Regions from separate parts of the Ewingella sp. S1.OA.A_B6 genome, predicted to be linked through region 3. Evidence: predicted binding sites of a transcription regulator. Region 3 holds the regulator's gene; each other region holds the start of a gene.
The links. The regulator CRP, encoded in region 3, controls carbon source genes, mostly activating them, when cyclic AMP is high. The targets are predictions, from matches to a motif close to ATGTGANNNNNNTCACAT.

Region 1 (10,041 bases), on a different contig from region 3:
TATTGATGACCGATTGATGCGCAACAAAGCTCCAGATGAAATCAGAGAAATCTTCGCCGGCGGCCTGCATGGCTAAATAAATCTGCGCATTCAGGATGATAGCTTTGATTTTTCCGCGATGACGGACGATCCCGGCATCGAGAACCAGACGTTCTACGTCGTCATCTGTCATTTTAGCGATGCGCACCGGATCGAAATTGTGGAAGTTCTGGCGATAGTTATCGCGTTTTCTCAGGATGGTTAACCACGACAACCCGGCCTGCTGACCCTCGAGGCACAGCATTTCAAACAACTCACGGCCATCTTTGATCGGCACGCCCCATTCTTTATCGTGGTACTCAAGATAAATCGGCTCTTTTGAGACCCAACTGCAACGTATCGTCATTCGATTGTCCTTAATAAGGGAGCTACATGGATGGGATCAGTGTGTGGCTTCTCGGATAACTCTGCAACGTCGTAATTTACAGCCCTCCGACTTGACGCTGGTCGGATCTGAACAATATTTAAATCCATCCATTACGCAATCCTTACGTTTTCCATGGATTAGATCCGCTGATATTTTTGGGACATTACGACAATGACAGATAAGAAAAACGCCGTATTACGTTTGACACAGGGCGCTTTCGCCGTGGCGCTGTGCATTGGTTTACAGGCTCCGGCACAGGCTTACGATCAACTTTATGTGTTCGGCGACAGCCTGAGTGACACCGGCAATATTGGCCGCTGGACCTTTGACAGCAGTTCACATCAGCTTTATGACGAAATACTCGCGCAGAATATTGGAACCACATTAACCCCTTCCTCCCAAGGTGGCCTGAACTATGCTGAAGGCGGTGGCGTGGCTGTGCCGGGGCTTGATTCCGATTACACCACGCAGGATCAGGTGAAGAACTATCTGGTATCGACCGGCGGTAAAGCCGATCCGAACGGGCTTTATATTCACTGGATTGGTGGCAACGATTTAGCGGCAGCTGCGCTCAGCCTTAACCCAATTTCCGCTGTGAAGATTGCCACCAATAGCGCCACACAGGCGGCTTCGCAGGTGAATGACTTACTGAACGCCGGTGCCGGAACCGTTGTGGTGCCGACGGTGCCGAATATCGGGCTGACGCCAGTGTTGATGGAAGGCATTATCCAGGTCGGCCTGCTGCCGGTTCAGCAGCAAGCGTTGGAAGCCGCCTATAAATATTTGAATGCGCAAAATACCCCAAGCGCCGATGCACGTACCGAAGCGATTCATAACGCGCTGAAGGCCTCGACCGCCGCCGGTCTGGACTCTGAACTGGTGCAGGATCTGCTTTCGAAAGGGCTGGCTGCCGCATATGACGCCCTGAAAGTGGTGGCCAGCGGTCTGACCGACACCTACAACACCACCGAGGATATCGCGTTGGCAAAAACCGGCGGCAACATTGTGCGGGTGGACATCAACGGGCTGTTCAACGAAGTGATTGCCGATCCGGGGCTATACGGTTTTGCCAATACTGCGGGTATGGCTTGTCCGGTCGGGACGTCGGCCTCTGAATGTACGTCGAACCTGCCCGGTTTCGACAGCAGTAAATCCTTCTTGTTTGCCGACCATTTCCACCCGACACCGCAGGCGCATGCGCTGATCGCCGAGTATATGCAGTCGGTGATTAACGGTCCGCTTGAGGTAACTGCGCTGAATCGAGGTTCGCTGGCGCTGGCGCGAAATACGCAGGGGTTACTCGACAGCCGCTATCAGCAGTTGCGTTCGCAAGATAATGAATCCGGCACCTTTGGCATGTTTGGCGGGTATGCCGGACAGCGTCTGGACAGCAAAATCAGTCCGTCGCTCGGCGATGGGGATGCCACCACCAACTCGGGCAACATCGGCATGGATTACCAGCTCACCGACCGCTGGATGCTGGGGCTGATGCTTTCCGGTTCAGACGACAAACAGGATCCTACCCATCATTACAGCTATCGCACGCGCGGCTGGATGGCGACGGCTTTTACCGGCATCAAAATCGCCGATAATGGCTGGATCAACGGCGATATCCACTATGGTTCACTTAACTATGACGACATTAACCGCAGCATTACACTCGGGCCAACTACTCGCACCGAGCGCGGCGAAACTGACGGTAAACAGATTGGCGGACGACTTACCGCAGGCTGGGATTTCCCGATCCTGCCCGTGTTGAAAACCGGTCCGGTGGCACAATATAGCTGGGATTACAGCAGCATCGATAGTTATGAAGAGAACGACAATAACAGTACATCAATGCGCTTTGGCGATCAGACATCCCACTCGCAAATCGGCGCACTGGGCTGGCGGCTGAACGCTGAGCTTGGCATCCTCAATCCGTATGCGCAGGTGACCTATGACCGCCAGTTCGGCGACAAAACCTACACCGCGACGGGCGCCATTAAATCCACCCGTACTCGCTTTAGCCGCACCACGGGCGAACAGGACGACGATTGGGTCGACATGACCGTCGGCGCGAACGTACAAATCACCCACAGCATCTCGGCCTTTGCCGCTGTCTCACAAACCACCGGCCTGGATTCCGGTGAGCAAACCTCGTACAACGCTGGGATCAGTGCGCGGTTTTAAACATTATGGGGGCGAAAGCCCCCTTTTACTCCACCCGAAATTAAACACTTTCTCTTCGCTACGCTGGGGTTGCCTGATTCTGGCTGATTATCTTCCGTGCAGCGGGTATACTGGCGCACTCTTTTAAACCCACTTTCTCGCGTGCGAAACCAACATGCAAAAGTTCGATACCAAGACATTTCAGGGCCTGATCCTGACACTGCAAGACTATTGGGCGCAGCAGGGCTGCACCATTGTTCAACCTCTGGATATGGAAGTCGGCGCGGGTACCTCGCACCCGATGACCAGCCTGCGTGCACTCGGCCCAGAGCCTTTTGCGGCAGCCTATGTTCAGCCCTCCCGCCGCCCGACTGACGGTCGCTATGGTGAGAACCCTAACCGTCTGCAACACTATTATCAGTTCCAGGTGATGATCAAACCTTCCCCGGAAAACATTCAGGAGCTGTACCTCGGTTCGCTGAAAGAGCTGGGTCTTGATCCGCTAATCCACGATATTCGCTTCGTTGAAGACAACTGGGAAAACCCGACGCTGGGCGCCTGGGGTCTTGGCTGGGAAGTGTGGCTGAACGGTATGGAAGTGACGCAGTTCACTTACTTCCAGCAGGTCGGTGGCCTGGAATGTAAGCCCGTGACCGGTGAGATCACCTACGGTCTTGAGCGTCTGGCGATGTACATCCAGAGCGTAGACAGCGTTTACGATTTGGTCTGGAGCGACGGTCCGCTGGGTAAAACGACTTACGGTGACGTGTTCCATCAGAACGAAGTGGAGCAATCCACTTATAACTTCGAATACGCCGACGTCGATTTCCTGTTCTCCTGCTTCGAACAGCACGAGAAAGAAGCACAAACCCTGCTGGCGCTCGAAAAGCCTCTGGCATTGCCGGCGTACGAGCGCATTTTGAAAGCAGCACATTGCTTCAACCTGCTGGACGCGCGCAAAGCGATCTCCGTGACTGAACGTCAGCGCTACATTTTGCGCATCCGTACCCTGACTAAAGCGGTAGCTGAAGCGTATTACGCTTCCCGCGAAGTTCTGGGCTTCCCGATGTGCAAAAAGAACGAGAAGTGAGAAACAGTGATGACCGAAAAAACATTTCTGGTAGAAATTGGCACCGAAGAGCTGCCACCGAAAGCGCTGCGCAGCCTTGCTGAATCTTTTGCCGCTAACCTGACTGCCGAGCTGGATGCGGCAAACTTGCCACACGGCGACGTCAAATGGTTTGCAGCACCGCGCCGTCTGGCGCTGAAAGTTTCTGCTCTGCATGAATCACAGGCCGATCGCGAAGTTGAAAAACGCGGCCCGGCTGTTTCTCAGGCGTTCGATGCCGAAGGCAAACCAAGCAAAGCCGCGGAAGGCTGGGCTCGCGGTTGCGGCATCACCGTGGATCAGGCTGACCGTCTGGTTACCGACAAAGGTGAATGGCTGGTTTACCGTGCGCACGTCAAAGGCGAAAGCGCGCAGCATCTGCTGGCGCCGATGGTGGCCACCTCGCTCGCCAAACTGCCTATTCCTAAACTGATGCGCTGGGGCGATTCCGACGTGCAGTTTGTGCGTCCGGTTCACACCGTCACGCTGCTGCTGGGCGATGAGCTGATTCCGGCGAAAATCCTCGGTATCGATTCTGCCCGTACTATTCGCGGCCACCGCTTCATGGGCGAGCCGGAATTCACCCTCGACAACGCTGATCAGTATCCGCAAATTTTGCTCGAGCGCGGCAAAGTCATCGCTGATTACGAGCAGCGCAAAGCCATCATCAAACGTGATGCCGAGAAAGCAGCGAAAGAGATTGGTGGTATCGCCGATCTGAGCGAAAGTCTGCTGGAGGAAGTCACCTCGCTGGTGGAGTGGCCGGTGGTGCTGACCGCGAAATTCGAAGAGAAATTCCTGACCGTTCCTGCCGAAGCGCTGGTTTACACCATGAAAGGCGACCAGAAGTATTTCCCGGTGTACGACACTGCGGGCAAACTTCTGCCGAACTTTATCTTCGTCACCAACATCGAGTCGAAAGATCCGCAGCAAATCATTTCCGGTAACGAGAAAGTGGTGCGTCCGCGTCTGGCCGATGCGGAGTTCTTCTTCAATACCGATTTGAAAAAGCGTCTCGAAGACCATTTGCCGCGCCTGGCTACCGTGATGTTCCAGAAACAGCTCGGTACGCTGCGTGATAAAACCGACCGTATCGAAGCGCTGTCTGGCTGGATCGCCGATAAAATCGGTGCCAACGTTGAGAACGCAAAACGTGCTGGTCTGCTGTCAAAATGCGATCTGATGACCAACATGGTCTTCGAGTTCACTGATACGCAGGGCGTGATGGGCATGCACTATGCACGTCACGACGGCGAAGCGGAAGAAGTCGCGGTTGCGCTGAACGAGCAGTATCAGCCACGCTTTGCGGGCGACGCGTTACCGGCTTCCCCGGTAGCCTGTGCGCTGGCCATCGCTGATAAGATGGACACGCTGGCCGGTATTTTCGGCATCGGCCAACATCCGAAAGGCGATAAAGATCCGTTTGCACTGCGCCGTGCTGCGCTCGGCGTGTTGCGCATCATCGTTGAGAAAAACCTGTCACTCGATTTGCAAACCCTGACCGAAGAAGCGGTGCGCCTGTACGGCGACAAGCTGACTAACGCCAAGGTTGTGGATGATGTGGTTGATTTCATGCTCGGTCGTTTCCGCGCCTGGTATCAGGAAGAGGGCCACGCGGTTGACACTATTCAGGCGGTGCTGGCGCGTCGTCCGACTAAACCGGCTGACTTCGACGCCCGAGTGAAAGCGGTCAGTTATTTCCGCACGCTGGATGAAGCTGCCACGCTGGCTGCTGCCAACAAACGTGTTTCCAACATTCTGGCGAAATCGACGGATACGCTGCTGGAGAATGTTAGCGCCTCGGTGCTGAAAGAACCTGCTGAGCTGAAACTGGCAACCCATCTGGTGGTTCTGCGCGACAAGCTGGAGCCGCTGTTCGCTGCCGGTCAGTATAAAGAAGCGCTGGTTGAACTGGCTGCACTGCGCGCAACCGTGGACGGCTTCTTCGACACCGTCATGGTGATGGATGAGAATGAGGCGGTTCGAGTGAACCGATTAACACTTCTCTCCAAGCTGAGGGCGTTGTTCCTGCAAGTCGCGGATATTTCGCTGCTTCAGTAAGCAGGGGACTTTTCAGCTTTATTAACGCTGAAGCAAAATATTGAGCGGGGCCAGATTGCGATCTGTCCTCGCTTTTTTGTTTTTAATTTCAAATTCAAATTCAAATTCAAATTCAAATTCAAATTCAAATTCAAGGTCGTGGGCGTCGGCCCACACCGACCAAAGGGCGGCCAGTCGCCGCCGCCCTTTGGAATCCCGGGCTTTTTAAAAACAGCAGCTACGCAGGTCACAATGGCCGTGTTTCAGGTATTTCTGTTATAGCCGCGAAACCCCGCCGCGTTGCGGTTCCTTCTCTTCGGGTTACAACCCGCGCAAACTAACTCGCGGTTTTCCACCTCTCGTTCAGCGGCGTTTCTGAACGCGGCACACTGATTTTTACACCGAACACTTTCTTTTGACCTACATAGCCAGTAGACCGCATTCGAAAATGACGCTGAGCAAGTGGTTCGAGACCTAAGGCTCGAAACCCGCAGCGAAGGAACTGCCTAAGCAGCGGCATTTTTGCGGCTATCGCTTTGGCATCTGAAACATGGCCATCCCGATTCAGCGAAGCGCGCAGTTAAAAAAGCTCGGATTGTTAAGGCCCGAGCGACTGCGGGCCTTAACGCGGGTTTGGGCGGCAGCCCAAGGTCTTGCCCTTGAATTTTAATTTCAATTTGAATTTAAAAATTTTCCACGCTTTTTTAAAAAGCGTTCTCTCCCCAGATGTTCTATCCTATAACCCGCATGGAATGCACAAATCGGCAGGGAACTGGCCGGTAAAAAAAGAACATCGAAATCAGGAGTCAGGACTCATGGCTGTAGGGATCAGAAGCAGGGCATTCGCGCGCTGGCTGGCGCCGCTTGTGGCATTACTGGTCGTGTTTCAACTCACGGCATGTGGCGATAAAGAGCCGGAGCAACGCAAAGCCTTTATCGACTATTTGCAAAACACCGTAATGCGCAGTGGGCAGAACCTGCCATCACTGAGTGAAGATCAGAAACAGAAGTTTGGTAATTACGCTAATGACTACGGCATAATCCTGTCGTATTCACGCCAGATGAAGCAGGCAGTAGAAGGTAGTCTGGTTCCTGCGGTTAGCGGCATTGGGCAGATCCGTACACCGCAAGACTACATGACACAGCGTACTGAGCTGCAACAGTCGGTGGGTTCATTGAATCTGCTGAGTGCGCAAATTCGCGATTCTAAGAACAAGGCTGACACCGCCATGGCTGCTCTCAAGCAACCTGACGATCTTAAAGCCGTTTACGCGCAGGTTTACTCCAGCGTAGTGACCGAGCCTGCGAACGTGCTGACTCCGTTGGTACCGGCGCTGACCAGCTTCACACAGGACATCATCGCCGTTGGCGATTATCTGCAACAGCAGGGTGCACAAGTGGCTTTTGCTAACGGTGGCGTGCAGTTCCCGACGCAACAACAGGCAATGCAATACAACACCATGATGTCGAATCTGGTGGGTAAACAGCAGACCTTGCTCAGCGCGCAGAAAGTGGCGCAGGGCGATTTTAGCCATTAGTATTTAATTATCGGATTTATAATTTAAATAGAGCCGCGCTTTAATCAGCGTGGCTTTTTTATGGTGCAAGCCGCCATTTTGCACCAAAGGTTTATAAAAATTCACAATTTTTGCCTGCAAAGGCGATGGAATTGCTCTATTTTTTCAGCAACTTTATATGTTCCCGCTTTCTGTTAATTAAGGATTTACTGATGAAACGTCTGACGATGACTTTGCTGGCTGCGCTGATTATGGCACCGACAATCACTATGGCCGCTGACAGCGCCTCCGCTGATTTCACTCCAGCCCAGCAGGCAGCTATTGGTAAAATCGCATCCGATTACTTGCTTGCACATCCTGAAATTTTAGTACAAGTCAGCCAGAAATTGCAGGCTCAGCAGGCGGATCAACAGCAGCAGCAAACGCAGGCAGCGGTGCTGGATAATGCCAAAGCGCTGGTCAGCGACCCGGCAACCCCAAGCTATGGCCCGAAAGATGCCAAAGTCGCGTTCGTCGAATTCTTCGATTACCAGTGCCTCTACTGTAGCCGCATGGCACCGCTGGTTGAGCAAACCGTAAAGGCTAATCCGAACGTGCGTTTCGTCTTCAAAGAATGGCCAATCTTCGGTGACCGCTGGAAAGAGTCCATCACCGCCGCTGAAACCGGTATGGCTGTATGGAAAGAGAAAGGCGATCAGGCCTATTTCGACTACCACAACAGTATTTACCGCACTGGCCATGACGAAGGCAAACTGACTAACGCAGACATCACCGGTGCCGTGAAAGCTGCCAAAGCCGCAGCCCCCACCGCAGCCGAGTTGAAAGCTACCCATCAAGCCCTTGCTTCCAATGATCAACTGGCGCGCACTTTAGGCTTTAGCGGCACGCCGGGCTTTATCGTCATGCCGACCTCTGGGGCTAGCGCAGAAAATACGACTGTTCTGCCGGGCGCTGTCTCTGCGGAAGATTTGCAGGCCGCCATTGTGAAGGCGCAGGGCAAATAATTCCGGCTATTATCTAAGGCATCGCCCATACGATGCCTATTACTGTTCTGTTCGCTCCTCCCGTTTTATGACTTCATCACCTGCAGTTCTCGTTAATTAACTTCACTGTCAACCTGCTTATGCGTGCCAGAAACACATCTGAATGTTTTTTGAGCTGAATTTCAACGTGGAGCTGGAAATACTTTGTGACGGACGTCACATTTTAATAACAATGCTTTACCAGAAAATAGTGATGCTCATCACATTTTAATTATGGTTGCGTGCGTTTTTTGAGCGCATTGATTGGTTTTTAGGTCAATTTTGTGATCTACATCACCAGAAATGGATGTGTGGTGGGGTGTTGGAGGTGATCTTGCTCACATCTCGCGCTCTGGCTGCGCGGTGTCATAATCACGTGGTAGAGTCCGCCTCGCAGACAGCAATTCGACGGACGGATTTTTAAAGCAGTGGCACAAAGATCCGTATTAACCGTCACCGATAATTAACAGATATAACGCGCTCTTATTGTTAGCGCGTATCAATAGGGGTGCGTTTTATGCTTTCACCAAACGTTAAGGTCGGAGTTCAAAACTTTGGCCGTTTCCTGAGTAATATGGTGATGCCTAACATCGGGGCATTCATTGCCTGGGGTATCATTACTGCGTTGTTCATTCCTACCGGCTGGATCCCTAATGCAACATTAGCGAAACTGGTCGGCCCGATGATCACTTATCTCCTGCCACTACTGATCGGTTTCACCGGTGGTCGTCTGGTTGCTGGCGATCGCGGTGGTGTAGTCGGCGCAATCACGGTAATGGGTGTGATTGTCGGTACTGATATGCCGATGTTCCTCGGCGCGATGATTGGTGGCCCACTGGGCGGCTGGTGTATCAAACGCTTTGACCGTTGGGTTGACGGTAAAATCAAAAGCGGCTTCGAGATGCTGGTTAACAACTTCTCAGCCGGTATCATCGGTATGCTGTTGGCAATTCTGGCCTTCCTGGCAATCGGCCCGTTGGTAGAAGCCTTATCTAAAGGGCTGGCCGCTGGCGTACACATCATGGTTATTCATAACCTGCTGCCGCTGGCCTCTATCTTTGTTGAACCGGCGAAAATCCTGTTCCTCAATAACGCCATCAACCACGGGATCTTCTCTCCGCTGGGTATCCAGCAGGCAACGGAAACCGGTAAGTCCATCTTCTTCCTGATCGAAGCGAACCCAGGTCCGGGTATGGGCGTTCTGATGGCCTATATGTTCTTCGGTCGTGGCAGTGCCAAGCAGTCTGCGGGCGGTGCGGCAATCATTCATTTCTTCGGTGGTATCCACGAAATTTACTTCCCATACGTGCTGATGAATCCACGCCTTTTACTGGCTGTGATTCTGGGCGGTATGACTGGCGTATTCACGCTGACCGTACTCAACGGGGGTCTGGTATCTCCGGCTTCTCCGGGGTCCATCCTGGCCGTACTGGCGATGACGCCAAAAGGTGCTTACTTCGCCAACATTGCTGCTATCGTGGCGGCGTTCGCGGTCTCTTTCGTGGTCTCTGCATTCTTGCTGAAAACCACCAAAGCGAAAGAAGGCGACGATCTGGACGACGCAACCCGTCGCATGCAGGATATGAAAGCCGAATCTAAAGGTGGAAAAACGTCTGCCGCTGGCGTGGCGGGCGACCTGTCTACTGTCCGTAAAATTATCGTAGCCTGTGATGCTGGCATGGGTTCCAGTGCCATGGGTGCCGGTGTGCTGCGCAAGAAAGTGCAGGATGCGGGTCTGACCATCATCAGCGTCACCAACAGCGCCATCAACAGCCTGCCGGACGACGTGGATCTGGT
Region 2 (10,041 bases), on a different contig from region 3:
CCGACGACCGGGCACGAGGTTATGCCTCTCACAGACCGAAATTCACCAGCAACCCTGCGGCTACACGCTTTACCGGTGCTCCCGGCGTCATTCAACCCGCAGCGAAAAGAAAGCCGGTCAGTCGAGGTAAAAAACCGGTATAAGTGAGTCACTGAGCGGGCTGTTATCGACATTGGCTGGCATGAGGTCAGCCATATACTTCCACCACTTCTGGCAGATCTCCGTCTGCGCTACCGCGTTCCAGCGCTCTTCTGATTCAATCTCCACCACACCAAACAGCAGATGGCGTTTTTCATCGAGAAAAATGCTGTAGTTATGTGCTCCGTGGCTTTTCAGGGTCGCGGCCAGCTCCGGCCAGACAGGCGAGTGCCGCCGCTGGTATTCAGCGTGAGCGTCTGGATTTACCTGCATAACAAAGGCTTTGCGGATCATCATGTTCTCCGGAAAAGGGACGATAATTGCTCCTCCCTTTGTCAGAGGGAGGAGCAAAAGCTTACAGGGCGTTGATATACAACTCGCGGACCTGCTCGCGGCTGGCGCGGCGCGGGTTACAGGGCGCGCAAGGGTCAGCAAGGGCTTTATCCAGCCAACCTTCGATATCCTTTTCTGTGATGCTTAATTGCCTGAAACCCGCCGGAATACCGACCCGTTCTGACAATTTTCGGATCGCATCAATGGCGGCATGACTAGCCTGTTCCTCACTCATATCCTCAATTTTAACGCCCATCGCGCGGGCAATATCAGCGAAACGTTGCGGGCAGGAAGAGCGATTAAAGGCCTCGACCACCGGTAACAGAATGGCATTGCAGACACCATGCGGCAGGTTGTGGGTTGCTCCCGGCTGATGCGCCAGTGCATGTACCAGCCCAAGACCGGCGCTGTTAAATGCCATACCAGCCAGATACTGGCCCTGAGCCATTCTTTCACGGGCATCAAGGTTTTTTCCGTTTTCCACCGCTTTCGGCAACCATTCGGTAATCGTCGTGATAGCAGCGAGTGCAGTCGGATCGGTCAGTGGGTGAGCGCCAACCGAAACATAAGCCTCGATGGCATGCGTCAGGGCATCCATACCGGTTGCAGCCGTGACGCTGGCCGGAATTGCGACCATGATCGACGGGTCGTCCACGGCGATATCCGGGATCAAGTTGGTGTCGATGATCACTTCTTTCACCGCACGCTGGCTGTCGATAATCACCGCATTACTCGTCAGTTCAGCAGCGGTTCCGGCTGTGGTATTGATAGCGACCAGAAAAGCGCCCGCTTTCTTCACTTTGCCGACACCGGAATAAGCGGTCACCGGCCCCGGATTGGCAGTCAGAATTTTGATGCCTTTAGCGGTATCAATCGGGCTGCCGCCGCCGAAGGCAATAAGGTAATTGCACTGATTTTGCTGATACCGGCGAAAACCCTCGTCGACCACTTCTGAAGTCGGGTTAGGCAGTACGTCGCTATACATAGCGTAGGGTAAACCTGCCTTCTTCAAGGCCGAAAACAGTCCGTCAAGCAGGCCGAGTTCAACCAGTTGGCCGTCGGTCACGATCAGCGCTTTTCCTGGGATTTTAAGCGCTAACATGGCAACCATATCTTCAATTGCGCCCTGTCCGTGCAGGCTAATTCTGGGTAGTGCTAACATAAAGCTCATGGTGAAATTCCTTTTAATCAGGCTTTCAGTGCTGCCGCAAAAGGCGTGACCTCAAACCGCTTGGCCAGCGCGATCAGTTCTTCGGTGGAGATAGTCTGTTTCTTGCCACCCATCGAAATCACTTTCACCAGTATTTCTGCCGATTTCTCGGCGGTGTCGATCAGGCCAAAGGCATCGTCAAGTGACGGACCGCTGCCGAAGATACCGTGGAAGGCCCATAGCACCAGGCTGTGATGCTGCATCTGATCGGAAGTCGCCGCACCGATGCCATCGGTACCCGGTACCATCCAGGGCACAATGCCGATACCGTCAGGGAATACCACCAAACACTCAGTACTGCACTCCCAGATTTCACGGGTGAATTTCGCGTTATCCAGCTCCATCACGTAGGTCAGCGCAATCAGGTTGGTGGCGTGGCAATGCATGATCACCCGATCCTGACCTTGGGTAACATTGATGCGCACGGCGTGCGACTGCAGATGCGTGGCCAGTTCAGAGGTCGGCAGTCCGCCAGCGGTCAGGCCCCATAGAATGCTATAACCCGTGCCTTGGTTGTTGAGTTGCAATATTGCCAGCGATTCGGTGGGCGCCAACTGCACATTGCGGAAGAACTTGCCGGAGCCGGTAACGATAAAGTATTGATTCGCCAGTTCCGGTGCCGGTTGAGTCAGGGCTATGTTGCGTGGTTCAGTGTAAAAATCTGCTTTATAAGGAGCGATGTCCTCTGGCAGCAGGCGCAAGCTGACGTTGCCGCCATTACGCTCGTCCCAGCCCTTCAGCCACATGTCAGTCGTGGCTTTGATCATGCCCTGTACAAACCAAGCGTTGAGTAAAGTTTTCATGGTGAATTACCTATAAAAGAAACGGGTTAAAAAACAGTTCTGTTAATAAAGAGCGTTAACGGGCTTAGCGTTTCGCGAGTTCGGTTTTTTCGTAATGGCGGACGTTGTCCAGCCACTGGCCGCCGACCGGTACGTCCTGGCGCAGGCAGTACATGTCCCACACGGCCTGCCACGGCAGGCATTTCTGTTCTTCCAGCAGTGCCAGACGCGCGGTGTAGTCACCGCCGGTTTCGAGTTTTTTCAGCATGTCCGTCGGTTCCAGCAGGGCGCGCAGCAGGGCTTTTTTCATGTTGCGGGTACCAATCACCCACGCTGCAATGCGATTGATGGAGGCATCGAAGAAATCCAGGCCGATATGTACGCGGTCGAACAGATCGTGACGCACAATTTCATTGGCGATCGCCTGAGTTTCGTCATCCAGCAGCACCACGTGGTCACTGTCCCAGCGCACCGGGCGACTGACGTGCAGCAGCAGGCGTGGGACAAACAGCATAGCGCTGGAGATTTTGTCGGAGATAACCTCTGTCGGATGGAAATGCCCCGCATCCAGACACAACGCGGTCTGGCGGCTGGCCGCGTAACCGAGATAAAACTCATTGGATCCGACGGTGTAGCTTTCAGATCCAATACCGAAAAGCTTACTTTCTACCGCATCGATATGATGGCGGGCGTCAAGCTTCTCTGAAATTACCTCATCCAGGGCGCTCATCAGGCGCTGACGCGGCGCTAACCGGTCAACGGTGAGATCTTTCATGCCGTCGGGGATCCAGATATTCATTACCGAAGGCGTATTCAGTGCTTTACCGAAGGACGCGGAAACGCGGCGGCTGGCCTGACAGTGTTCAATCCAAAACTGGCGGACCGCCGGATTGGCGCTCGACAGCGTAAAACCGCCTGCACTCATCGGATGCGAGAAGCAGGACGGGTTGAAGTCCAGCCCCAGTTTATTTTTCTTCGCCCATTCGACCCACTGGCTGAAGTGCTTGGGTTCAATTTCGTTGCGTGCCACCGGTGTGTCGGATTCGAGATAAAGTGCGTGCAAGTTCAGTCGGTTAGGGCCAGGGATCAGCGAAATAGCCTGTTCCAGGTCGGCACGCAGCTGCCGGGCATTTTTGGCTTTTCCGGGGTAGTTGCCGGTGGCCTGGATCCCACCGGTCAGCGCGCCCTCAGGGTTCTCAAATCCCGCAACGTCATCGCCCTGCCAGCAGTGAATGGAGACCGGCAGCGTGTCGAGTTTTTTCATGGCGGCTTCGGCATCAATACCGAGCTGGGAAAAGCGTTCTTTGGCGAGTGTCCATGCGCTTTCGATAGAAGTAGATGACGTCATACTGTGAGCTCCTCATTGGCGTGGCTCAGCGCCTGAAAACGGCGCCAGTGGATAGCAAGTTCGGGTTGGGGTTGCGGCAAATAGCGCCGCTGCTTGAAATTGGTGGCAAGGATCTGCCGGTAAAGCGTGACGTTCTCGACCAGATTCAGGGCCATTAGCTGGCAGCCGATATTGCCGAGGGTTGAAGCTTCGACCGGCCCAGCGGTGACCGATGTTTGGCAGGTGTCAGCGCAGAGTTGGTTAAGAAAGGCGTTCTGACTGCCGCCGCCGACGATATGAATTTCATCCAGCGGGGCACCCTGAAGTTCAGCCAGCTGCAACGCAGTCTGGCGGTAAAGCATCGCCAGACTGTCGAAGATACAGCGCGCCAGCTCGGCCGGACTTTGCGGTACCGGTTCAGCGTGTTCACGGCAAGCGTCACGTATTGCATCCACCATCGATGGTGGATTGATAAAGCGCGCTTCGTTGGGATTAATCAGGCTGATAAACGGCGGCAGGCCGGCGGCGGCAGCGATCAGCGCGGGTAAATCTTTGACGTTCAGTTCGCCGCACATGCGTTGCAGCAGCCACAGTCCCATGATGTTTTTCAACACCCGCACGCTGCCGTTGATCCCGCCTTCATTAGTGAAATTGGCCTGCAAAGCGCTGGCGTGCGTGAAGGCTTTCGGACTTTCGATGCCCATCAGCGACCAGGTACCTGAGCTGAGATAGGCAGAGTATTGGCCGGTCATCGGCGCGGCGACGACGGCGCTGGCGGTATCGTGGGTGGCGACGCTGAGCACCGGCACCTGATGGCCGCGCGGCGTGGTCCAGTTGCCCAGTCTTTTGCCCGGCTGCGACGGTTTCCCCAACCAGCGGCGCGGTACGCCAATGTGCCTGAGCAGGGTGTCATCCCAGTCGCCGGTACTCAAATTGACCATCTGCGTGGTGCTGGCGTTGGTGTGTTCCCAGTTCAGTGCGCCCGTTAAGCGGTAATGAATATAGTCTGGCATCAGCAGGAGATGCTCGACCTGATCGGTGAGTTCCGGCTGCTGGCTGGTAAAGGCTTTTAACTGGTAGAGCGTATTGAAAGAGAGGAACTGAATGCCGGTGGTACGGTAAATCGCCTCGCGGCCAAGCGTGTTGACGGTGCTGGCCATCACGCCGTCGGTGCGTTTATCACGATAGGCGACGGGCAGGCCGACGCGCTTCCCCTGTTTATCGAGCAGGACAAAATCCACGCCCCAGGTGTCTACACCGATGCTGTCGATATGGATCCCCGATGCATCCAGCCGTTTCAGTCCGGTCAGAATATGGTGTTCCAGTGCGTCCAGATCCCAGGTGTCGTGCCCATTCACAGTTTTCAAACAGTTAGGAAAACGGTGAACCTCTTTAAGCTCGAAGGTTGGGAGTGTCCCTACATGTTCGGTATTGAATGTCGCGAGCATCACGCGGCCACTCGAGGCGCCAAGGTCAATTGCGGCAATGTGGTGGAGTGTCATCGTGGCCATTCCTTATCAGATATGACCGCAGTGTAAGGGAGATTTTTTACTGCCACCTTCCGATGAATGCCACGGAGTTTGGCGGGCTGGCAGCATTAAAAAGGTAGATGCGAGGCGGATCACAAAACAAGCCAAAAGCGGGATATTCAGGCTTTGAATGCAACAGGATGAGAGACATAAGAAGGGAGATGTGATCTTTACCGCAGTTCCGTTCAACAGGCATAAAATCTTTGAAAAATGACAACTGATCGTGCTTTCAGCGCCGCCGTTTTAAGGTTATTGGCTGCCGAGCAGGATAAGGTCATTTCACTGAGTATACTTATCCTGTTTCTGAACTGGAGGTGGTGAATGACGTTACTGATCGGTGATGATTATTTTGCAGCGCCTGAGTTGACCGTGACGGTTGAACGGCGCACTCCACAATCGGCATTCCCTGAGCACTACCATGACTTCCATGAAATCATGCTGGTGGAAAGTGGATGCGGTGTGCACATCTTTAACGATGCCCCTTACACACTGACTACCGGCACGGTCTGTTTTGTTCGCGCCAACGACAACCATCTGTTTGAAAATGTAGATAACCTGCGCCTGACCAATGTGCTGTTCCGTTCGCCGCAGGCTTTTCGTTTTCTGCATGATGTGGGCCGTTTTTTGCCACAAGAGCATCATTATCAGCAGCAGGCCCATTGGCAACTTAGCCCAAGTATTCTACAGCAGGTGCTGCAATGTATCACCGTGCTGGAACGCCAGTCAGCGGGGGTCGGTGCTGAGCAGATTGCTGCCACCGAAAGCCAGTTTCTACATCTGCTTATTTTGCTTTATCAGGACTGTTTTCAGCCACAAATGCGGGATGGATCGGAAAATAAAGTTAATCAACTTCTGCAATGGTTGCAGGAGCATTACAGTGAAGAGGTGAACTGGCTGGAGGCGGCCGATCGTTTTTCTCTGGCGCTGCGCACCTTGCATCGTCAAGTCAAGCAGCATACCGGAATGACACCGCAGCGCTATCTAAACAGGTTGCGGCTACTTGAAGCCCGCCGCCGTTTGCATCACAGCGATCAAAGCATCACTGACATCGCCTACGCCTGCGGTTTCAGCGACAGCAATCACTTCTCGACGCAGTTTCGTCGTGAATTCTCGGTGTCGCCGAAGTTAATGCGCAACCAACTGCGTTAGCTGCGACACCTTTTATATTCTTTGGTCTGACCGGGTTTGGGATAGCCACTATGTCGCTGAAGTTAATGAAGAATGATTTTTTCCTGACCAATAAAAATTCTGTCATGGTGGCTGAACGTCACCCGCAGGCGAACTTCCCCAGCCACGACCACGATTTTGACGAACTGGTCATAGTGTGGCGCGGAAACGGTCTGCACATCTGGAATGGTGTCCCCTACCCCATTACCTGCGGGGATCTTTTTTATATCAATGCCACCGATCGCCACAGCTATGAGTCAGTCAATGAACTGGCGCTGGATAACATCCTCTATTGCCGCGATCGGTTTGGTTTATCGGCTGAGTGGGCACAGTTGTTACCTGAAGAATTTGTAAGTCAGGAGCAGCGTTACTGGCGGTTGAGTTCTCTCGGGATGACAGTACTGAGGGAAAAAGTAGATGAACTGGCGACAGAGTGTATGAAATCTGAATCTCTGTCGGTGCAGTTGAGCGAAACCCTGTTGATGCAGTTAGCGTTGTTACTGCTGCGTTATCGCCATCCGCCAAACAGCGGAGTGCTGCCGGATGCCCATCAGCTGGATTTACTGCTGATGGCATTGCGGGGCAACATCAGCGACTCTTTTAATCTCGACAGTTTTTGCGCGCAGCATGGCGTCAGTTCCCGGGGTTTACGCACGCTGTTTAAGCAACACACCGGAATGAGCGTGTCGCACTATCTGCGGCAACTACGGCTGTGTCGCGCCATGAGTTTGCTGCGCTATGGTCATCAAACCATTGGCGAGGTGGCGGCTAAATGCGGGTTTGATGACAGTAACTATTTCTCGGTGGTATTCAACCGTGCCTGTGGTGTCTCGCCGCGAGATTACCGGCAGCGGTTCGCCGGTGATCTGCACAGAAACCTGCCCGTTCCAACGCTGTACTGAACGCCTGTTTGGTCAGGCGATACGGCGGGCTTCAACGCCCAGCAGCCAGGCCAGATTTTCAATGATTTTTCCCTGATGCCCAAGCCCAATAGCGCAATGATGCGCCGGGCCGCCACAGGACCATTTTACGGAGAACTCCCGCACATTAAGCGGGAAACGGTAGCGGCTGTTGGTATTGCCAATATCTAATAAATAGGCCAAAGCACCCAACTGGTGAACATGTGCTAAGGCATCCAGCGCGCAGTCGGTCAGGGTGGCGCGCTCAAGTTCTTCGACTTCACAGCTATCATCGACATCAAGCGTGTTTTGTACTTCCTGCCATTTTCTTGCCGTTGAGCAGAAGTGACCTGCTGGCGTAATGCCACTAACTGGCACATCTCCAGCGGTTTAAAGCGCACACCAAGCCGGGCCGACAGGTTGGTCATGTTGGAGTAAACATCTACCATGCCGTCGTAATAGTGCCCGAGCACGCCAATCTGGCAGCAGGCCAGTGCTTTTTTGAGCCTGGCGGCGAGCAACCACTCGTTCAACTGTGAACAAACCAGAGGATCGCCGTTAAGCGCACCGACCAGCAACTGATAGCGGATACCGGCGCGGTTGAAGACGTTGACTAATTCTGGCGCACTGCATAGCTGACAGTGCGCCAGCCATTCGCCGGTGCGGGTACCGCGATCCTGCATGTCGCGGATTTTCTGATAGGGCAACCCGGTTTCCGGTTGCAGTGCCAGAATGATCACGGGTAATCCGAGTTTTTTCACCCGCGATAGAATCGTGGCGCTGAGCGCGTAAGTACTAATATAGAGGCAGATAACGTCGCATTCTGCCTGATGAAAACGGCTGACCAAGGCATCGGCTTTTTGCAAGTTATCAACCAGGCCTCCGTCAGTTACGTTATGTCCGTCATTTTGCAGGCGTTCGGCGATGTCATGCTGGTAGCCTTTTAAACGCGCTTATAAACCATCAAATTGTGGCCAGTAAGTGTCGAGCCCAATGCCCAACAGGGCAATCTTCAGCGGTGCCATATTATTGCCCCTTCGTTGCCCCTCAGGGCATGAGAATCGAGGTTATGCTGCCATACCCATGCCGACGATATTGGCCGCCAGAATGATGATGAGACCGCCCAGTACTAGAATGGCCACCGGTTTTTTGCCCACGCCCAACCACTCTTTGAGCAGCAGACCAACGATACCGCCGCAGAGCACGTAGAAACTCATGTGCAACATCCAGCTCATATAGTCATATTCTGGCGGAATACTGGCGTGGCCCCAGGCGTAGAAGAAGAATTGCAGATACCACATTATCCCACCCAAAATGGCGAACAGGGCATTGGTGATCAACAAAGGTTTCGCCACGCTGAAGTCTGCCTTGACGGAGATATCGCGACGAGAGGCGAGGCGAATAAAGCAGAAGCCTAGGTTAACGATGGCGCCCCCGCCCATGATCACGACATAGCTTGGTAAGGCGACATACAGCGGGTCAATCCCTAAGGCGGCGGCGGCGGCATGCATCGGGGTTGCGGCACTCATGGCAAAGGACATGCCTGCGGAGAAAATCCCGCACATGACGGCGAGAAACAGCCCTTTTTTCAGATTAAACTCTTCGGCCTTGATCCCGAGGGATTTCTCTTTCAGATAACCCGCATAGCTGACCACGGCAACGCCGATAACAGCTACCAGAACTCCCAGGAGTGTCATTCTTCCCCCCGGAGTGCCTATCAATAAAGCCGCTTTTCCTTGCAGAACGGGGGTCATCAGCGTACCGATAATCAGTGTGATACCAATGGCAATGCCAATCCCGAGGGACATGCCCAGATAACGCATGGTCAGGCCGTAGTTGATATTTCCGATGCCCCACATGGCACCAAAAAAGAAGATGGGCAACAACGTTGCGAGACTAAAAGAGCCGTAGTAAGCCCAAAAGTCAGGCAGCAGGATGTAACTCACGGTCCAGGGCAGGATGATCCACGAGAATAAACCCGCGATTGACCACATGGTTTCCCACGATCATTTTCTGACTTTCTTCAGTGGAGCGTAGAAGCAGGCTGCACTGGCTGCCCCCACTAAATGCCAAATAATGCCAAGAATGATAGAGCTGCTCATGCAATTAACCTTTATCTGAGTGGAGCACTTAATATATAAGTGATTGTTTTTAATTAGGTTATAGATGGTCCGTTGAGGGTGAGTCGTGTAGGGAACAGCACGCAGAACGGTCATGGAGCGTAGTGTAGGAAGAGGGATGGGACGTAACCTTCCACTGACTGCCATCGCAAATAGGCATCTGGCATGGATCAGAAGATGACGGTGAGACACTTCACAGAATATGAAATAGGAAATAGGAAATAGGAAAGGATCAGTATCAAAGCCGGGAATATATTTCGAATGGATTGAAGTCAGGAATAAAACAGCGCTATTGGTAACATTTCAGGCTCAATGCTGTGTCGAATTCATAACATTGTAGCGGAGGAATAAGAGTTTCCCTGCATGATTATGCAGTGGGAGTGTGTAATACCTCAAATGAAATAATATAATCTTTGGACGTATGTGATAACCCTGTGGCTTATACATGAACCAGCATTAATGATTGTAATCTCTCTTTTCATTTACAGCGAAATTTAGTGATCAGGCTTTACCGCAGGCTGATCCCATGCATAGGA
Region 3 (10,041 bases):
CCGTGCCAACCGGTGCGGTCGGCGTGTCGCTCGGAGGTAACATGTTAGCCTGCTATCTTGGGCAGGAAGGGACAAACTGCACGCTCAAAGCAGCGGTCGTGGTGTCCGCACCGCTGATGCTGGAACCTTGCGCTGACCGGCTGGAGCGCGGTGTATCGCGTATTTATCAGCGCTACCTGTTGGATCAGCTTAAACTAAATGCCTCGCGGAAACTGGAGAAGTACCCGGGGACGCTGCCAGTCACGCTACAACAACTAAAATCGATGCGACGCATTCGTGAATTCGACGACGCCATCACGTCCAGGGCCCACGGTTTTGCCGATGCGCTGGATTACTACCGCCGTTGCAGCGGACTCCCTATGCTGGCGCAAGTGCGCATTCCGCTGCTGATCATTCATGCCAAAGATGATCCCTTTATGACCCCGGAAGTCATCCCCTCTCTCGCTGATTTACCGCCAGGCATCGAGTATCAATTAACCGAACACGGCGGCCATGTCGGGTTTGTCTCCGGTAACCTGCGTAACCCGAAAATGTGGCTGGAACAGCGCATTCCGGCCTGGATAGCACCCTATTTAAAGAATTAAAGGAATTTGAGTTGTGATTATTCCCTGGCAAGAACTGGATACTGAGATCCTAACCAGCGTGATTGAAGCTTTCGTACTGCGCGAAGGTACTGACTACGGCGAGCAGGAGCGTTCACTCGAGCAGAAAGTGGAAGATGTACGCCGCCAGCTGAAAAGTGGCGATATCCTGCTGGTATGGTCCGAACTGCACGAAACACTGAACATCATGCCCCGCAGCCAATTCCGGGCGGGAGAGGAAGAACGCCAGAACGACTGGAACTGAAACAAAGATAAACAGCAACGCGACAAGCCGCGTTTGATTTGTAATCGAATGAATAAATATGTTAGTTAATAGATTAATTATGCCTCGATTTTGTCACGACTTTTGGGCGCAGTAGCGTCACCATTACTATGGAGTCATCAGCCCTATGTCAGCCAAACATCCCGTGATTGCTGTCACCGGTTCGAGCGGTGCAGGCACTACCACCACTAGCCTGGCGTTTCGTAAGATATTCCAACAGCTTGGCCTACGCTCTGCTGAACTGGAAGGCGACAGTTTTCACCACTTTACCCGCCCGGAAATGGACGCAGCAATCCGTAAAGCTCGTGATCTGGGCCGCCACATCAGCTATTTCGGCCCGGAAGCCAATGACTTTGGTTTACTGGAACAAAGCTTCAAAGAGTATGGTGAAAATGGCAGTGGCCGTTCCCGTAAATACTTACATACTTATGACGAAGCGGTTCCTTATAATCAGGTGCCGGGCACCTTTACGCCGTGGGAGGCACTGGAAGAACCGACCGACGTATTATTCTATGAAGGACTGCACGGCGGCGTAGTGACCGACAAAATCGATGTCGCCTCTCAGGTAGATTTGCTGGTCGGCGTGGTGCCGATTGTTAACCTCGAGTGGATCCAGAAACTGGTACGTGACACCGGTGAACGGGGCCATTCGCGTGAAGCAGTCATGGATTCAGTGGTGCGTTCAATGGATGACTACATCAACTACATCACCCCACAGTTCTCCCGCACGCACATCAACTTCCAGCGCGTACCGACGGTAGACACCTCCAACCCGTTCGCTGCCAAGGCCATCCCTTCACTGGATGAAAGCTTTGTAGTGATTCACTTTCGCGGGCTGGACGATATAGATTTTCCTTATCTGCTGGCGATGCTGCAAGGTTCGTTTATCTCGCACATCAATACGCTGGTGGTGCCGGGCGGTAAAATGGGGCTGGCGATGGAGCTGATTATGGCACCACTGGTGCAGCGCCTGATGGAAGGGAAGAAGATTAAGTGAGGAAGATGCCGCACGCCTAAGCACTGCGGCATTTAGTCACTCACTCCGGCTCAACCACTTCAAAGCTATGAGTGATGGAGGCGGCTTTACCCAGCATCAGAGATACCGAACAGTATTTTTCAGCCGACAAGGACACCGCGCGCTCAACCACTTTATCTGACAACTCTTTTCCGGTGACAATAAAGTGCAGGTTGATATGAGTGAACAGCCTCGGTGCTTCCTCACGGCGTTCAGACGTCAGTTTGACTTCGCAGTTCTGCACATCGTTGCGGCCCTTTTGCAAGATAGACACTACGTCGATGGCGCTGCAACCGCCCATCGACATCAGCAACATCTCCATCGGGCTTGGGGCTTTATCGCCCGCGTTACCGTCCATTAAAACCTGGTGACCTGACGCAGATTCACCCAAAAACGTCAGCCCTTCTACCCACTTTACGCGTGCCTGCATAATGCCTTACTCCCGCTGCTTTCATTTAAACTGAATTCTTCTCAGACTACCCTTTTAGGAAAAAACCAGCAACGTAACCCGATCGCCATCATGCTGAAGCGAGACAACAGAAGACACTCGCTCAAACCTGTGCTACAAACAGAGCCGATACATACTTTTCAGTAAATTGCGGTGATGGGTTTGTGGTTTTCATATGAAACCACGGTGTTAACAACATTTATAACGCTGTTACACTCCGACTCCCGCTTGCAGCATTACTGGACAGTTCTTATGCTAAAAGGGCGCGCATTTTTAAGACGCCGTACAGGGAACTCTGAGCCCTGTGATTTTGGGCAGCGATAATAACAGAGGATAATAACTAATGGTTCTCGGCAAGCCACAAACAGACCCTACTCTCGAATGGTTCCTGTCTCACTGTCATATACATAAATATCCGTCCAAAAGTACGCTGATTCACCAAGGTGAAAAAGCCGAAACGCTCTACTACATCGTGAAAGGGTCGGTTGCCGTCCTGATTAAAGATGAAGAAGGCAAAGAGATGATACTTTCCTACCTGAACCAAGGTGACTTCATCGGCGAGCTGGGACTCTTCGAAGAAGGCCAGGAGCGTAGTGCATGGGTTCGTGCTAAATCTGCTTGCGAAGTGGCTGAAATCTCTTATAAAAAATTCCGCCAGTTAATTCAGGTTAATCCAGACATTCTGATGCGTCTTTCTGCTCAGATGGCGACTCGGTTGCAAGTGACTTCGGAGAAAGTGGGTAACCTCGCCTTCCTCGACGTGACGGGCCGTATCGCGCAAACTTTGCTGAGTCTGGCAAAACAGCCGGATGCGATGACCCACCCGGATGGTATGCAGATCAAAATAACCCGTCAGGAAATTGGTCAAATCGTCGGCTGTTCACGCGAGACGGTTGGCCGTATCCTCAAGATGCTGGAAGATCAGAGTTTGATCTCCGCTCACGGTAAAACGATTGTCGTTTACGGCACCCGTTGATTCCCTGAAAAACGGCGCGACAGGCAACTGTCGCGCCGTTTTTATTGGAGAATAGGGAAACCTCAAGCGCTCAACACTTTCCCAATGGCTTCCTCAAAGCGATTCATCCCCTCGCTGATGTCTGCGAACTCAATCACCAGGGATGGCGCAAACCGCATGACGTTAGGGCCTGCCACCAACATCATCAGGCCGCAGTCGGCAGCGGCTTTATGGAACTCACTGGCGCGGTTTTTATAGGCGTCAGATAACTCAGCACCAATCAATAACCCCTGACCACGGAATTCTTTGAATACGCAGTATTTCTGATTAATCGCTTCCAATGCCTGAATAAATGCCGCGCGGCGCTCGCCGATGCCAGCCAGAACCTCTGGCGTGTTGATGATATCCAGCGCAGCTTCAGCGACGGCACACGCTAACGGGTTTCCGCCGTAGGTGGTGCCATGCTTGCCGGGTTCCATCACCGAGGCCACGTCTTCCGTCGCCAACATGGCGCTGACCGGGAAACCGCCGCCGAGCGCTTTGGCCGCGGTCAGAATGTCCGGGGTAACGCCGTAATTCATGTAGCTGAACAGCTTACCGCTACGTCCCATGCCGCTCTGCACTTCGTCAAACACCAGCAAAGCCTGATGCTCATCGCACAAATCGCGCAAACCTTGCAAGAATGCCTGAGTGGCTGGCGTAACACCGCCTTCGCCCTGGACCGGTTCAACCACAATGGCGCAGGTGTGATCATCAATGACAGCTTTCACCGCGTCGAGATCGTTGAACGGTACATGCACGATGTCAGCCGGTTTCGGGCCGAAGCCGTCTGAATATTTAGGCTGGCCACCCACGGAAACCGTAAACAACGTGCGGCCATGAAATGCATTATGGAAGGCAATGATTTTGCTTTTGTACGGGCTGTGGCGGTGCGAGGCATAATAGCGCGCCAGCTTGAAAGCGGCTTCGTTGGCTTCTGCTCCTGAGTTGGCAAAAAACACCCGATCGGCAAAGGTGGCATCAATAAGCTTCTGTGCCAATCGCAGTGCGGGTTCGTTGGTAAATACGTTACTGACATGCCACAGAGTTTCACCCTGCTCATGCAAGGCTTTCACCAGCGCAGGATGGCAATGACCGAGTGCCGTCACCGCAATACCCCCGGCGAAATCGACATACTCTTTGCCCTGCTGGTCCCACACACGGCTCCCCTTCCCTTTCACCGGAATAAACTGCGCGGGTGCATAAACCGGCAAAATAACCCGATCAAAAGCGTCACGACTTACCGCTGATTTTTCTGCCATTACCTTCATCCCCTTCAATCCATTACAAGTATATTGCCATTATAAGTATATCTTCAAAACAAAACTAAATATGAAAATATAGTCATAAAATATGCATAAAAAATCACCCGCAGGCAATCGAAAACCAGCTTTTTTGAAAAGTAATTTATTATCACGAATTAACTATCTAAATCTTAAGGAAATTATCCAGCAACTGGTGACCCTGCTCGCTGAGAATGCTTTCAGGATGGAACTGCACACCGTGCAACGGCAGATGATTGTGGGCAATACCCATGATCTCGTCAGGCTGACCATCGCGTTCGGTCCAGGCGGTGAGCGTGAAACAGTCCGGCAGGCTGTCGATGTCAACAATCAGCGAATGGTAGCGCGTCACGGTCAGAGGATTGTTAAGACCACGGAAAACACTCTGTCCGGTGTGACGAATTGGCGAGGTTTTACCATGAACCGCCTGACGTGCCCGCACTACCTGCCCGCCAAAAGCCTGCGCCATGGCCTGATGCCCAAGGCAGACACCGAGGATAGGTAACCGGTTGGCAAAATGGGTGATTGCCGTAAGGGATATTCCGGCGTCGTCCGGCGTACAAGGGCCAGGGGAGATCACCAGATGGGAAGGAGCCCACTGTTCAATATCAGCGAGGCTGAGCTGGTCGTTACGTTTGACCAAAACCTCAGCGCCCAGCTCGCAGAAATATTGATAGAGGTTATAAGTAAAGGAGTCGTAGTTGTCGATCAGCAGCAGCATGGCGGTCCGGGTCTTCAGTCGATGAAAGTACCCGGCCGATTCTACCCACTTTCGTGGCTAGTTGCCGCTGTCGATTTCACTGACAACTTTCTTGAAGACATCCTTCAGCAATTTTTCGTTACCGAACGCCGCCGCTTTATTAGCTTCCAGCCAGCTCTCCTGCCCGACTTTTGACCAATGAATATCATAACCCGCATGAATAATCAGTTGCTCGAAGAAGATACGCTGTGCGCGGCCATTCCCTTCACGAAACGGGTGCAGCAGGTTGATACCGGTATAATAGTGAGCCAGTTTCTTACAAAGTCCATCAAGCGGCAGGTCCGCCAGATAGCCTTCGTCCTCCAGCGCCTGCATCAGCGCATTACCCTCTTTTTCGATATAGGCAAAGTGGCAGAAAGGTGTTTCATCTTTGTAGATGTCCATTTCGCGCAGCTCACCGGCCCAGGTATAGATATCCTGAAACAGCGTCTGATGAATGGCACAAAGATGCGGCAAACCCATTGCAGGTTGGCCCAGCGTAATCGTGGCCGCACGCAGCGCGGTAAAGGCCATTTCGGCCTGCGCCAGACGGTTAGCTTCGTGGATTTCCAGTTTATTTTTCAGCACATCAATACCAGGATAGACATACGTATCGACGCCTGCGTTCAGTTTATCGTTCATAGTGCGCCCTCAAATCTTCAAGCCGTTGAGCAATTTGCTCATCACTTAGCCTGACCTGGTCGATTTGCAATCCATCCAGCTGGCTGCTGGCCATGAAGTTGTGGTTTTGACGCTCACGGAACAACTGTTCTTTCTGTTTTAGGGTCGGTTTAGTACTCATCTCAACTCCTCTGGCATGGGTTTTTGACACCGGTCTTCCAAGGGTAAGTATAGACAGGGAAAGGCCGACGAAAAAAACCAACAAAAAGGCGCCACCGGGGCGCCTTGAAAAAACTCATATTTCAGGATGATCACTCAACGGCGATAGGCTTATCGCTGGTTTCGGTTTTCTGAGTGCCCTGAATCGTTTTAACCCGTTGCTCAAATTTACTTACCGCGGCAGCATCTGGCAGCAGCGAGTAAGTCAGTTCAAAAACTGTACTCTGCCCAGGTTGCAGCTGTTTCACACGGCCCTGCTTACGTTCGATGGTCACTGGATAGGCATAGTTAGTGCCAGGTTCAATGCCAGTGACGTATCCTTGTTTCAGTGTGTCCGTGTTTTTCCACAAGGTCAACAAAGGTAACTGATGAGTATTGAACTCAATCGACGCACCTTTGTTACCGGCTTTGTTAACTACACCTGCAACTGTTTTACCCTGTGCATCGGCGTAAGGCACCATATTGAAAACCATTTCATCAAAGTTTTTGGTCGGACCGGCGTAGGTCTGCCAGTCGTTCATGCCTTTTTTGGCATAATCATTGAAAGGTGAAATTGATTTCACCGGGGCGATGAAACGCGCGCCCTGCTCAAGGATTGGCTGGCCAAAATTGCTGTGATAGATAATCTGGTAGTCATGTGGGTAATCAGACTGGTTGGTCAGGGTGTCGTGAATAGTCCAGGAGTGACTGCCCGGCACATAACGCAGCTCGGTCCAGGTTTCCAGTTTGGCTTTCTTGAACGTGTGTTCTTTAATCAGGCCGCGCACGGTGATTTCATACGGCGCAGTATCTGAAATGTCCACGACCACTTTCGACGCTGGCGTATTGCCCGCACGGCCGTGCAGCGTATAGATCATGCCGTCAGCCACCACGGGGTGCCCGGTCCATTCGTAGCCACAGCGCACCATCATCTCGTTAAAACCTTCCAGCCAGCCCACACCGTTGCGGCTTTCCAGATTGATAAACGCCGGATTGACCACTTCATTCACCGGAGAATCCCAGCCGAGTCGGATGTTATCACCGGTAACATGAAGTAAATCCATACCGCGGGTCGGACTAAGTGCAATCGTCAGCCCTTTACTGGTGATAGTCAGGACTTTGGAGCCTTCCTGTTTACCGCCGTGCAGCACTTTCTGCTCGATGCTGAAATCAGCACCCGCCAGCTTCAGCTTTTGGCTGCTGATTTGCCAGTCACCCTTGTCCATGCCGGCTTCAGCATCGGTCAGCACGAAAGATTGCGCCGCGACCTGCCATGACATCAGCCCCATTACCACGCCTGTTACAATGATTTTTTTCATTATTTATATCCTTTGCTGAATTGATTAAGCGAAAACAGCCTAAGCCTAGTACAGCTATGCCGTAAAAATGTGACAGCTTTCAACTCACAGAGTATTGGCGCGTTTCAGGGGAGTAATTTGTGTATTGCTTCACATTTTTTAGTAAGCATTACAGTCATATCACACGGAAATAGTGATGCGTCGCAGGACCAACAAGGAAATGCTGATGCGCTTCAGCTTACTTCAGTACGTGATGCACATAAAAAACCTCGCTTCACATAAGCCAAAAACACCGGTACGCCGATGCATGAAAAATGCTCGGCCATTCTCTGCAAAGTGACAGTTTTACCCATACCGGTAGCGCCGGCAACATGACCAGATCGCGCGTCGACTTACCTTCATGTATGGCTTTGGCTATCAGGCGAGCTTCACTCATTTGATTGTCCTTTGAAATAGGGTGTAGCCACCCACTGATTAAAACCGATTAGCACGCTCAATAAGCGTCAAGTTTCCGGAGGAAAACAGACAATAAAAACCCCCCGTTAGATAACGGAGGTTCCAATAAGCCCACGAAAAAACGATACCCAAAATAATTCGATGAAATATAACGGGTATTTAAGGCAGAACTTTCGCTGACAGGATAACCACTGGCGTGGTTGGCACGTTCTGGTAAGGGCCGACGTTATCGGTTTTTACCTGAGCAATTTTATCAACGACATCCATGCCTTTGATCACTTTACCAAAGACGGCATAACCGAAATCGCGCTGACCGTGGTCAAGGAAGGCATTGTCCGCCACGTTGAAGAAGAACTGCCCGGTGGCGCTGTCTTTCTCGGCGGTGCGGGCCATGGCGACGGTGCCGCGCAGGTTACGCAGGCCATTGTCCGCCTCGTTGACGATCGGCGCATTGGTCTTCTTCTGCTGCATATCAGCAGTGAACCCGCCACCCTGGATCATAAAACCTGGGATGACGCGATGGAATATGGTGTTGTTGTAATAACCGCTTTGGGCGTAATCGACGAAATTCTTCACAGAAACCGGAGCCTTAGCACTGTCGAGTTCTACTTCGATATTCCCTGCGGAGGTAGTCAGCAGTACATGTTGTTGTGCCGCAGCCAAGGCAGCTGGCGAAATCGCAGCCAGGGACAGCAGTGCGGTGAAGGTCACTAAAGTACGTTTAAACATGACGGTTCCTTTATTCAGAATACAACCACTATACCCACAATAATTCGAGTTACAGCGAGGCGGCAACTGAATGCATCCCAGGATGCATGGCTGTACCATGTGACTGGGGTGAATAAAGGCAGCCAACAAAGCTGCACCAAAAGCAGGCGCATCTAGGCGACTTGAAGTATGACGGGTATAAACCCGTTGATTCTAAAGAGCTACTAACCATAGCGCCAGAGCTTTACTTTTATTTACGTAGCCGAGCAAGCTTATCTGCAGACCGGGTCACGCTTGGGGAAATTATGCATTTTATGACCTCTGGTCGGAACCACTGATACATTACCAGCCAGCGCATCTGTCAGAGTTTGCGCCAAAAATTGTCCACAGCGATTCTGTCCCCCTGCAACCGGGATAACGCCGCTCTTCTAGCTGTTGAAATCTACAGATTCAGTTTTATCCAGATGTATCATCGTCCGGGCAGGCTGCGTTTCGGCAATGATCACACCACGACGAACTGAATAGCGCACCGGCGTCTGCCTGCGCACCGCATCAAAACCGTTTTCGGCCGCTAAAATAACCAGACTGGCTGCATTGCCACTGTTTAGATCATAGCCATGCAGATTCATAGTACGCGCGCTGTAGGTGGTGATGAGCTTCAGACCGTCGTCAATTTGCTGATACCCCATCAATTGACAGACGTGCAGCCCCATATGCAGCACCTGCAACATGTTGGCAGTGCCAAGCGGATACCACGGGTCGAAGACATCGTCATGGCCAAAGCAGACATTAATTCCGGCTTCCAGCATCTCTTTTACCCGCGTGATCCCACGGCGTTTCGGGTAGGTATCAAACCGGCCCTGCAGATGAATATTAACCAACGGATTCGCGACAAAGTTAATACCCGACATCTTCAGCAGACGGAACAGCCGCGAGGTATATGCACCATTGTAGGAATGCATGGCGGTGGTATGGCTGGCGGTCACGCGCTCGCCCATGTTTTCACGCAGCGCCAGCGCGGCAACAGTTTCTACAAAGCGCGACTGTTCATCGTCGATTTCATCGCAGTGCACGTCGATGAGCCGGTTATATTTCTGCGCCAGCGCGAAGGTTTTATGCAGTGACTCCACGCCATATTCGCGGGTGAATTCAAAATGAGGGATCGCGCCAACCACGTCAGCACCAAGTTTTAACGCCTCCTCCAACAGGGCTTCTCCGTTCGGGTACGACATGATCCCTTCCTGCGGAAACGCCACGATTTGCAGCGTCACCCACGGCGCGACTTCGGCTTTGACTTCCAGCATGGCGTTCAGCGCGGTGAACGTCGGATCCGAAACATCCACGTGGGTACGCACGTGTTGAATTCCGTTGGCAATTTGCCATTTCAGCGTCTGCCAGGCGCGCTGTTTAACATCTT

Region 1: ACMV8I_RS17170 (PTS mannitol transporter subunit IICBA) is a predicted target of CRP. The motif match lies at 8,571-8,588, and genes of this name have one in related genera.
Region 2: rhaB (rhamnulokinase) is a predicted target of CRP. The motif match lies at 5,400-5,417, and genes of this name have one in related genera.

What each region holds. Positions count from the first base shown of each region.
Region 1 is NZ_JBLJFK010000011.1:47,906-57,946, reverse strand. It holds gene ACMV8I_RS17200 (DNA-3-methyladenine glycosylase I) at 1-385, opposite strand, end outside; gene ACMV8I_RS17195 (autotransporter outer membrane beta-barrel domain-containing protein) at 578-2,578, shown strand; gene glyQ (glycine--tRNA ligase subunit alpha) at 2,733-3,647, shown strand; gene glyS (glycine--tRNA ligase subunit beta) at 3,657-5,726, shown strand; gene ACMV8I_RS17180 (DUF3053 domain-containing protein) at 6,521-7,243, shown strand; gene ACMV8I_RS17175 (DsbA family protein) at 7,435-8,226, shown strand; gene ACMV8I_RS17170 (PTS mannitol transporter subunit IICBA) at 8,762-10,041, shown strand, end outside.
Region 2 is NZ_JBLJFK010000004.1:217,594-227,634, forward strand. It holds gene ACMV8I_RS12115 (YgiQ family radical SAM protein) at 1-143, shown strand, start outside; gene rhaM (L-rhamnose mutarotase) at 118-432, opposite strand; gene fucO (lactaldehyde reductase) at 494-1,642, opposite strand; gene rhaD (rhamnulose-1-phosphate aldolase) at 1,660-2,484, opposite strand; gene ACMV8I_RS12135 (L-rhamnose isomerase) at 2,549-3,811, opposite strand; gene rhaB (rhamnulokinase) at 3,808-5,292, opposite strand; gene rhaS (HTH-type transcriptional activator RhaS) at 5,641-6,468, shown strand; gene rhaR (HTH-type transcriptional activator RhaR) at 6,519-7,388, shown strand; gene ACMV8I_RS12155 (hypothetical protein) at 7,637-8,251, opposite strand; partial or broken gene rhaT (L-rhamnose/proton symporter RhaT) at 8,453-9,487, opposite strand; gene ACMV8I_RS12165 (GGDEF domain-containing protein) at 10,000-10,041, opposite strand, start outside.
Region 3 is NZ_JBLJFK010000009.1:13,692-23,732, forward strand. It holds gene ACMV8I_RS15725 (hydrolase) at 1-584, shown strand, start outside; gene ACMV8I_RS15730 (YheU family protein) at 598-846, shown strand; gene ACMV8I_RS15735 (phosphoribulokinase) at 992-1,861, shown strand; gene ACMV8I_RS15740 (OsmC family protein) at 1,902-2,309, opposite strand; gene crp (cAMP-activated global transcriptional regulator CRP) at 2,671-3,303, shown strand; gene argD (bifunctional acetylornithine/succinyldiaminopimelate transaminase) at 3,366-4,583, opposite strand; gene ACMV8I_RS15755 (aminodeoxychorismate synthase component II) at 4,750-5,325, opposite strand; gene ACMV8I_RS15760 (putative adenosine monophosphate-protein transferase Fic) at 5,383-5,985, opposite strand; gene ACMV8I_RS15765 (YhfG family protein) at 5,975-6,145, opposite strand; gene ACMV8I_RS15770 (aldose 1-epimerase family protein) at 6,276-7,481, opposite strand; partial or broken gene ACMV8I_RS15775 (helicase HerA-like domain-containing protein) at 7,733-7,896, opposite strand; gene ppiA (peptidylprolyl isomerase A) at 8,076-8,645, opposite strand; gene ACMV8I_RS15785 (cytosine deaminase) at 9,053-10,041, opposite strand, start outside.